Regions from separate parts of the Micromonospora siamensis genome, predicted to be linked through region 2. Evidence: riboswitches for the same ligand, from Rfam matches in the RefSeq annotation. Region 2 holds a riboswitch; each other region holds the start of a gene.
What was found. Region 2 has a riboswitch for cyclic di-AMP ahead of GA0074704_RS12940 (C39 family peptidase). Riboswitches for the same ligand answer to the same signal wherever they lie in the genome.
Positions count from the first base shown of each region.

Region 1: linked by a shared signal. The riboswitch ahead of GA0074704_RS18500 (LysM peptidoglycan-binding domain-containing protein) and the one ahead of GA0074704_RS12940 (C39 family peptidase) in region 2 are both predicted to bind cyclic di-AMP.
Region 3: linked by a shared signal. The riboswitch ahead of GA0074704_RS05735 (coiled-coil domain-containing protein) and the one ahead of GA0074704_RS12940 (C39 family peptidase) in region 2 are both predicted to bind cyclic di-AMP.

Region 1 covers NZ_LT607751.1:3,974,240-3,977,504, reverse strand. Annotated here, with positions in the region: gene GA0074704_RS18505 (hypothetical protein) at 1-864, shown strand, start outside; cyclic di-AMP (ydaO/yuaA leader) riboswitch at 1,309-1,480, shown strand; gene GA0074704_RS18500 (LysM peptidoglycan-binding domain-containing protein) at 1,481-2,218, shown strand; gene GA0074704_RS18495 (L,D-transpeptidase family protein) at 2,334-3,095, opposite strand.
Region 2 covers NZ_LT607751.1:2,798,597-2,801,861, forward strand. Annotated here, with positions in the region: gene GA0074704_RS12935 (hypothetical protein) at 1-526, shown strand, start outside; cyclic di-AMP (ydaO/yuaA leader) riboswitch at 816-954, shown strand; gene GA0074704_RS12940 (C39 family peptidase) at 1,186-2,070, shown strand; gene GA0074704_RS12945 (alpha/beta fold hydrolase) at 2,177-2,911, shown strand; gene GA0074704_RS12950 (hypothetical protein) at 2,943-3,265, shown strand, end outside.
Region 3 covers NZ_LT607751.1:1,219,441-1,222,705, forward strand. Annotated here, with positions in the region: gene GA0074704_RS05730 (carbonic anhydrase) at 1-159, shown strand, start outside; gene GA0074704_RS05735 (coiled-coil domain-containing protein) at 228-1,247, opposite strand; cyclic di-AMP (ydaO/yuaA leader) riboswitch at 1,252-1,382, opposite strand; gene GA0074704_RS05740 (YibE/F family protein) at 1,549-2,895, opposite strand; gene GA0074704_RS05745 (multicopper oxidase family protein) at 3,042-3,265, opposite strand, start outside.

The DNA of each region.
Region 1 (3,265 bases), 1.2 Mb from region 2:
CGGCAGGCCGTTCACCGCGGGTCCACCGCGAACGTCTTCGGGCTGCCGCTGTACTACCAGTACGGGGTCGGCTCCACCGGCTTCGGCGCCTGGCGGGAGCTGGCGACGCACACGCTGACCACCGGTTGGGTGCTGGCCGGCGAGGCGAGCGCCTTCCCGCTGCTGTACCACTGGCGGGAGCTGCCCGCCGAGGCGTCCCCGCCGGTGCCGGCGGAGCTCGACCGTTCCGTGCGCTACTGGGGCGGCTCGGCGGCCGTCGCCGAACGGCTGCGGCAGCTCGCCGAGGCGCGGGCCCGGCTGGTGCTCGTCATGGAGCACCTGCCGTACACGGTGCACGAGTGGCTGACCGCGCGGGTCGGTGCGGGCGGCACGGTCGCGGACGCCGCGATCGAGCGGGTCGCCGCCGGCTGGGCGGCGGCGGTGGCCGAGATGCGTACGCGGGGAATGGTGCACTTCGACGCCCACCCGCTCAACGTCCTGACCGACGGCGAGGGCGTCTACGTCGCCGACTTCGGGCTGGCCCTGCACCCGTCGTTCGACCTCTGTGCCGACGAGCGGAGGTTCCTTGCGGCGCACCGCGACTTCGACCGCTACGACACGGCCCGGTACCTGGTCAACTGGCTGGTGGCCGGGTTGCGGCCGGGGGAGGAGCGGGCGGCGGCGATCCGCGCCGTGGTGGCCGGTGACCCGGCGGCGGAACGCTCGGAGCGAGCCGCCCGGATCATCCACCGCTTCGGCCCGCTCGCCGAGCGGATGAACGACTTCTACGCCGGGCTGGTGAACGGTCCGAAGACGACGCCGTATCCGGCCGAGGCGCTCGCTCGGCTCTGGCCCGATGCCGCCGGCGTGCCCGGCCACCCTTGACCGGGCGGTGTCGCCGGCCCGACGGTGACAGGTCCCGGGTGGACGCTGCGTATTCGTGACGTTACCGCGGGTGAGGACAATGGGTCGTCCGATCGTTGTCGAAGGTCCCGCCGGCCGTCGATGAACGGTCACCGACGGTCGCCGAAGGTCCGGTGCGGACCGCCCCGCTCGGCTGGTTCGCCGCAGACCTTCCCGGCCCGCCGGGCGGGGTCGTGGCCCTCCTCGCCGCCGTCCACAACGGTCCTCGCGCTCCGGCATTTTCCCAGTTCAGATGCGCTTTTCCGGGTGTCCTGGTGGGACGTTGCGCGGTCGGATCCACCGACCGAACCAGGCCACGGCGAGAAAAACTCCCGATCGCCCGTCCGGGTGAAGAACTTCACAAGAAGTGGGCAATCGGCACCAACCGCTCCTAGCGTCGAATCCGTCCGCTCCTCGCGGACACCACGGACGGTAACGCCTAATCCTGCCGCCGCCCGTGGTACCTGGACCTCAGGCAGAGAGCGGGGGACCCACACGTTCCTCGGTGCATGACACCTCGGGGTGAAGCCGCCCAGTGCGGCCGGGCTCCTCGGCCCGAACCCGACAGCTCACCTCGTCGGCGTGGAGGAAACGACAGATGGCAACTGATTACCAGGCCCGTCACCGTCGGGCCCGTACGCGTCAGATCACCGGCCGCGTCGCCGTCGGCACGCTGGCCGCCGGTGCCGTCACCGGCGCCATGGCGCTGTTCGGTCCGGCGACCGCGGCGCAGGCGTCCAGTGTCAACTGGGACGCCGTCGCCGCCTGCGAGTCCGGTGGCAACTGGCACATCAACACCGGGAACGGCTTCTACGGAGGCCTGCAGTTCACCCGGAGCACCTGGAACGGGTACGGCGGTCAGAAGTACGCCGCGCGGGCCGACCTGGCCAGCCGCAGCGAGCAGATCGCCATCGCCGAGAAGGTGCTGGACGGTCAGGGCATCGGTGCCTGGCCGGTCTGCGGCAAGAAGGGTGGCTCGACGAAGAGCTACTCGACCAAGTCGGAGGACCGGTCGGAGCGCAAGTCCGAGCAGCGCTCGGAGCGGAAGTCCCAGGACCGGTCGGAGCGTAAGTCCGAGCGGCGTTCCGAGGCGAAGTCCTCCCGCGAGGACCGTGGCGAGCAGCGTGCCTCGCGCGGCACCGAGCGGCGCGAGACCCGCCAGACCCGGTCGGCGTCGAGCGGCGACACCTACGTGGTGCAGTCGGGTGACACCCTCTCGCTGATCGCGGACGCCCGCGACCTGGCGGGTGGCTGGGAGGCGCTGTACGAGCGCAACAAGCGCGTCGTCGGCGACAGCCCGAACCTGATCTTCCCGGGTCAGCGGCTCAGCCTCTGATCCTGCTCGGACCCGAGCGGTCCGAGGTCGGACACCACCGTCAGGCGGTGTCCGGTGGCAGCAACGACGAACGCCCGGCCGGGGTTCCCGGCCGGGCGTTCGTCGCGTCGCGGTGTCAGGCGTACACGTGCACCGGCAGGCCGACCTTGATGGTGCCCCAGAGCCGGTTCATCGCCGGGATGGTCACCCGCACGCAGCCGTGGCTGGCCGGGTAGTTCGGCACCGAGGTGGCGCCGTGGACGGCGTACCCGCGGTAGAAGTAGTTGGGCTTCCACAGCATGCCGAGGTCGCTCTGCCGCCAGCCGTCGATCCGGCGGGTGATCGAGAAGTTGCCCCGCACGGTCGGGGTGCTCGCCTTGCCGCTGGAGGCGTCCAGGATCCGGATCACCTGCCCGTCACGGGCCAGGTAGAGCACCTGCCGGCTCAGGTTGGCCTCCAGCGACAGCCCTGAGTGCCGGTACCGCGGCTTCGGGATCACCGGGCTGCTGAGCTTGGCCCAGGTGTTCGGGCCGACGATGCCGTCCCGGGAGAGCCCGTTGACCTTCTGGAACGCGACGACCGCGTGGAACGTCGACGGCCCGAAGTCGCCGTCGATCGTGCCGAGGTCGTAGTGCAGGGCCGCCAACCGCCGCTGCAGCGTGGTCACCGCGGCACCGCGGGAGCCCTGCCGGAGCGTGGGCTGCGTCGTGGCGAGCGCGTACCGGGCGGTGGCGGTCGCCCCGAGCTCGGTGGTGACCTGGGTGGCCACCTGCGTGACGACCGGCGCCTGCTGCCGGGGCGCGGCCTGGGCGGTCGAGACGGGCAGCAGCAGGCCGCCGGTGGTCGCGAGCGCGACCAGAGCCGCGGCGCGGCGGACACGACTGGTGGGGGGTGACATGGTGATCTCCTTACCCGCTGGTGGACGCCCCCGGACGGCGGTCCGGGCGGACGAGCGGAGCTGGGTCCACGGTAGTCCCGCCGAGCAATCCATGATGTCCCGTCCGCCGGTTCCGGTGATCTCCCGCCACAGTCGGGTGACTCCGCGTACGTGACCGGTGACCTGCGGCG
Region 2 (3,265 bases):
CTCGGAGTGGCTGGCCGCCCAGGAGGAGGTCGACCGGGCCTGGCAGGCGTACGACGAGGCGGAGACGGTCGCCCGCCGGTTCACCGGCGCCGACGCGATGCCGGCCCCGCGTACCCCGCGCACCCCGGCCGAGTACGCGCTGCGCGAGCGCTGGCTGCACCAGGCGGCGATGGCGGCGCACTGGCGCGGTGAGTTGACGGCCCGCCAGCTCAGTGACGTCTTCGGCCACCGGGACGGGTGGGACCCCCGCCGGCACCCGGCGGAGCAGGAGGTCGCCCTGGCCCGGGCGGTCCGGGACGGGCGGCTGGCCGGCTACCGGGTGGCCGCCGAGCGGGAGCGCTCGGCGTGGCGGGCGGCCGAGTTGTCCGCCGAGTCGGCCCGTGCCCTCTCGGCCGAGGCGTACGCGGCGGCTCAGCGGCTCCGGGTGGCGCCGGCGCCGCGGCAGCGCGCGGTCCCGGCGCCGGCTTCCGCCCCGGCGACCGCGTCGACCACGGCGACCCGGTGGCGCCCCGCCCGGGTCGGTTGAGCCCCGGCTTATTTGGGTGACGCCGGTCACCTCTCACCGGAAACGGTCATCGGGAACGCTTGGGGGCAGCCCGGAGATCGACTGGGGAAATTCGGTCACCGACCGTCCCGTTCCCGCCTTTCCGGCCCGGGTGGAACCGCCGTCCCCATTGAGTGCGGTCAGTGCGCGAATGCGGAAACCGTCGTCGGTGCAGGCGGTGTTTCCGCAGCTGGCAAGGGCTTGGCAGGCCAATGACCGACCAGTAGTGTCGGCGCGGTCCGGAGCGGTTCTCGATCGCAGGTGGCGACGCCGCACGGACCCGCCGAATCGTGTTCACGAACCGGGGACCCAGGTACGTCGGGGTGAATCCGCAGGGCCACGGCCCGCGGTAGGGCGCTCTTCCCGCCCGAATCCGTCAGCTAACCCGGTAGGCGGTCGCGGAAGGAGCTCCACCCGTGCCCGAACCCACCCCTTGGTTGTTCCGCCTTCACGGTGCCGCGGTGCCGTCGCTCGCCCTCGCCGGGCGCGCGAGCTGAGCGCCGCGTTCCACCTTCCGCCCGGCTGACCGGGCGCCATCCCCGCGAGCGGCCCGCCCCCGGCCGACGTCCCCTTCCGCGCGTGAGTCCTCCGCGCCTCGGTGGGGTGCGCCGCTCTCCCCCCCCGTACCGTGGAGGAAAGACGTGAAGCACCACCTCAAGCGACAGCTGCGGCGCCTCGCCACCGAACGTCCCTACCAGGTCGTGGTCGCCGCGGCGGCGACGCTCGTGGCGGCGTCCACCACCGGTGTGCTGATCGCCGGCCCCGCGCAGGCGCCGGCCCGGCAGGAGACCGCGGCGGTGGCCGAGGTCGCCCCCCGCCTCGACGAGGCCGCCAGCCGTGACCAGGCCCGCGTCGCGGCCGCCGCGCCGGTCAGCCCGTCGGCGTCGCCGTCGGCGACCGCCACCCCGGACCCGGACCTCACCACCAGCGCCCCCAAGCCGGCGGCGACCAAGCAGGCCGTGGCGAAGAAGGCCGTGGCGAAGAAGGTCGTCGCCGAGAAGCCCGCGGCTAAGAAGCCGCCGGCGTCCAAGGTGCTCGACTACACCTACGAGGCCCAGACGACCTACTACAACTGCGGCCCGGCCGCCGTGCGCAACGCCCTGAGCGCCAGCGGCGTCGAGACGACCCAGGACGGTCTCGCCGGCCCGCTCGGCACCACCGAGATGGGCACCAACTCCGCCGAGGACACCACCCGGGTGCTCAACCAGATGGTGAAGGGCTCCCCGTACCGGACGACGATGTTCGCCGGCAGCCCGTCGTCGGCGCAGATCGAGCGGCTCAGCGCCGACGTGGTCGAGGCGGTCAGCAGCGGCCGCGGCGTCGTGGCCAACATCGCCGGGGACGCCACCGACACCCAGGGCGGCTGGCACTCCTTCCCGGGCGGCCACTACATCGCGGTGGTCGGCTACCAGGACAACGGCCGGACCCTACGGATCGCCGACTCGGCCGACCCGTCGCTGCCGGCGTACTGGATCAGCGCCGCCGACCTGGCGAACTGGATCGCCACCCGCGGCTACTCCGCCTGACGCACGCGACGAACCGACCGGACGCCGGCTCCCCACGGGGGCCGGCGTCCGGTTCGCGTACGGCGGGCCTCGCGCGGCGTGTCCGACCGGTGGCAGACTGCGCACCATGGTCGATGAGGCGGATGGCCGGCCCCTGCTGCTGCTCCTGCACGGGATGGGCGCCACCGGCGAGGTGTGGCTGCCGTGGGCGCCCCTGCTGGAACGCGACTGGCCCGGCCGGTGGCTGGCGCCGGACCTCGCCGGCCACGGCTGGTCACCCGGGCTGTCCCGGTACTCCTTCCACGGGCTCGCCGACCGGGTGGCCGGCGGACTCGACGGCCGGGACCGGCTGGTCGTCCTCGGGCACTCCCTGGGCGGGGTGGTGGGCCTGGCACTGGCCGCCCGGACGGCCGGGTTGCCCGTCGCCGCCGTGGTCGGGCTCGGCATCAAGGCAGTCTGGTCGCCGGCCGAACTGGCCAGGGCCGGCGAGCTGGCCCAGCGACCGGTCACCTGGTTCGCCACCCGGGACGAGGCGGCCCGGCGCTACCTGCGGGTGGCCGGTCTGACCGGGCTGTTCGCCCCGGACCATCCGGTCGTCGACGCGGGCCTGCGCAGCGAGGACGGGCGGTGGCGGATCGCCATGGACCCGGGCGCCTTCGCCGTCGGCGCGCCCGACCTGCCCGCCCTGCTGGCCGGCACCGACGCCCCGGTCCTGCTGGCCCGGGGCGAGGACGACCCGATGGTGACCGACGATCAGCTCGGCGCGCTGGGGGTACCGGTGGTGACCCTGCCCGGGCTCGGCCACAACGCCCACGTGCAGGACCCGGCGGCGGTGCTGGCGCTGGTCGAGGCGTACCGCTGAACAGGCCGGTGGCGGCCGTAAGATCCCACGGGTGACGGAACGCCAGTCCAGCCTCGCCCCGACCGACGCCGACACCACCCGCGCCGACGCCGGGCCGCCCGACGGGGCGGCCAGGTCCACCGAGCCCCGCGCGGTGACCGACGCGGGCGGGGCGGTCGCGGCGGACGCTGCCGGCGGGAAGGCCGAGCGGGAGGCCACGCCGGACGCGGGTCGGCCCGCCCGGCGGGCCGGGTGGCGGTCCGTGCTGTTCGCGGCGCTGGCCTACCTCGCCGCGGCCGTCGGGGTGACCTGGCGCGGCTGGGCCGACCCGAGCGGGGTCTTCCTCGGCACCCGACCCGGCGACCAGAGCTTCAA
Region 3 (3,265 bases), 1.6 Mb from region 2:
GCCACCCTGGCCGAGGCGGTGGCAGCCGGCCGGTGCGCGGTGGTCGGCATGTCGTACCGGCTGAGCGCCGGTGAGGCGCGCACGGTGGCCGAGGTGGGGACCGGCGGGACGGCCGCGGTGCCCGCCCAGGCCGGCCCGGTCGGCCAGCCGACGGGCTGACACCGGCCCGGGAACGACGCGGGCCGCCCCGCGAAGGCGGGACGGCCCGGTGGTACGCGGCACGCGCGCTACAACAGCGAGACGTGCACGTGGTCGGTGTGGTTGGACGGGCCGCTGTACGACTTCCAGCCGGTGGCCGGGAACCAGATCTGCCGGTTCCAGATCACGTAGTAGATGCCGAGCCGGTCCGCGTTGCGCAGCAGGAACGCGGCGAGGTTGTTGCCGTACGTGCGGGTGTCGTCGTTGTGCCACGGACTGAACCCGCTGTTCTGCAACGACCAGTCGCAGGCCCGGCCCTTCGGATGCTCCCACGGCCCACCGGGGCGGTAGCAGCCGACGAAGCGGTCGAAGCCGGCCCGCTTGACCTCCTTGTACATGTGCAGCGTCCGCGGCGTGATGCAGCCCGAGGTGGTCGGGTCGTTCTCGCTGCACGACTCGCGGCGCCACTCCCCGTCGGAGCTGCGGCCGGGGGCGATCCGGGCGACCGGTGAGGTCTCGGAGACCAGGCCACCGGTGAAGCCCTCGCCGCCGACCAGCTCCAGCGACTTCTCCGCCTCGCTGCGGCGCTTGGCGATGATGTTCGTCTGCCGTTGCTGCTCGCGGACCTCGGCGTCGAGGCTGAGCTTGGCCTCCTCGGCCTTGCGCTTGGCCTCGGTCACCTCGGCGAGCTTCTGCTCGTTGACCATGTTGATCTCGTCGAGGACGGCGGCCCGCTTGACGAACGAGTCGGGGGTGTTGCTCTCCAGCAGGACGGCGACCGCGCCGATCCGGCCGGTCCGGTAGGAGGCCGCGGCGATCTGGCCGACCTGCGGGGTGAGCCGGTCCAGCTCGTTCTGTGCCCGACGGACCTCGAGGGCGAGCGCGAGCTGCCGCTTCTTGGACTTGGCCAGCTTGGCCTTGGCCTGGAAGTAGCCCCGGTTGGTCTGCTCCAGCACGTCGTTGAGCAGCGGTGGGTCGTCGTCCTCCTCGTGCCCGGAGGGCTTCGGGTTGGACGGTGCGGCCGTCGCCGGCAGCGGACCGGTGACGATGCTGAGTGCGGTGAGCACGGCCACCACCGGTGTCAGCCAGCGGCGCAGGGGTGCCGTCACAGTGTTCCCTTCCCTCGACCGCCGACCGGGTTAGCTGACGGATTCGGGACGGAAGTTGCCCCGGCCGCTCGCGCGGCTTCACCCCAGAAACCTGGTTCCCCGGCTCGCCGTACGGCGATTGGGCGGTGGCACCGCAGGCGCCGCAGCGCGCCTTCGGCGGTGACCGGCAGCGAGGTTACCCGAGAGCCGGGCATGCGAGCTACGTCCGGAACCCGACCAAAACCGTTATTTCGCAGTAGCCATCGGTAACCAGTGACACGTTTATCAACGGTGGTGGCGTGATCGGTCACGCTGTGCAGTGTCACCATGCGTCGTCCGTACTCCTCTCCGGATCGGGCCACCGGGCGGGGGCCGGGGCGGTGGGGGTGCGCGGCGCGCTCAGCGCCTCCAGCGCGACCGCCCGGTCGGCGGCCGGCCGGCGGGACCCGGCAGCGGCGGCCGGTGCGGGGTCCACCGGGTCGTCGGTGTCCCGGCCGGCGGTGGTCACCAGGGCGGCCAGGCCGGTGGTGAGCGGCACCGCCGCGATCAGCCCCAGCGTCGCCACCGCGCTGCGGACGATCTCCTGGGCCATGAACTCGCTGGTCAGGATCTGGCCGACCGGGCGGGAGTCGGCGACCAGCAGGAGCAGCAACGGCAGCGAGGCGCCCGCGTACGCCAGCACGATGGTGTTGACGGTGGAGGCGATGTGCGCCCGGCCGACCCGGGTGGCCGCCCGGTAGAGCTGGCGGCGGGACAGCCCGGGGTTGGCGTGCGCCAGCTCGGTGACGGTCGCCGCCTGGGTGACGGTCACGTCGTCGAGCACGCCGAGCGAGCCGATCACGATGCCGGCCAGCAGCAGGCCGTGCAGGTCGACGTCCTGCTGGAACATCGACAGCGTGGTGGCGTCCTCGCTGCCGTACCCGGTCAGGTGGGTGGCGGCGGTGGCCAGCGTCCCGAGTACGCCGGTGAGCACCAGGCTGCCCAGGGTGCCCAGCACCGCCACCGAGGTCTGCGCGGTGACCCCGTGGGTGAGGTACAGCACCACGAACATGATCAGGGCGGAGCCGGTGACGGCGACCAGCAGCGGCGAGCGGCCAGCGCTGATCCCGGGCAGCACGAAGCCGAGCAGGACGGCGAAGCTCGCGGCCAGGCCGCCGAGCGCGGCCAGCCCGCGCCACCGGCCGAACGCGACGATGGCGGCGGCGAAGACCACCACCAGCCAGACCAGCGGCGCTCCGCGCTGGTGCTCGGCGATCTGGTAGCTGCTCTCCGACGGGTCCGCCGGATCGGCGAGCTTCACCAGGACGATCTCGTCGCCCGCGGCCACCTCCGGGGCGCCCGGCCCGGCCGGCAGCGGGGTCTCGACCTCACGGCCGGCGTCCGGGCCCTGCTCCACGCGTACGGTGACCGTGCCGCACGGTCCGTCCCGCCCGGTCGGGCCGCCCTCCGGGGTCTCCGGTGCCGGAGGGCACTCCTGCGAGACCACCCGGACCGCCGTGCCGTGGTGGCGGGGCACGTCGGAGCCGGGGTCGCGGTCCGGGGTGCTCCGGGGCCAGAGCGCCACCGCGGCGACCACGGTGAGGACGAAGAGCGGCACCACGGTCGCGACGAGGATCCGCCGCACCCGGGGTGGCGCGGGCGGAGCGGGGTGACCGTGGTCGGCGCCCATGGCGGATTCTCCTGACGTTCTCCGAACGGGATACGGCTGAGCGCGTCGGCCGGTTCACCGCGCCTCGGCGCAGCGGCGGGGAGTCGGGCGCGCAACGGCGCGGCATCGCCCGGAATGGTAGCCAGGCCGGCCGGGCACCGTCCGGGTCAGCTCTCGACGACCCGGACGGTGCCCATCATGCCGCCGTCCTCGTGGTCGAGGGTGTGGCAGTGGTAGACGCTGCGCCCGGGCAGGTCGGTGAAGGCGATCCGCAGCCGTACCCAGCCGCCCGCCGGCACGGTCACCACGTCCTGCCGGACCGCGACCGGCGGTGCGCCGGTGCTGTCGGCCATGACCTGGAACGGGCGGGTGTGCAGGTGGAACGGGTGGT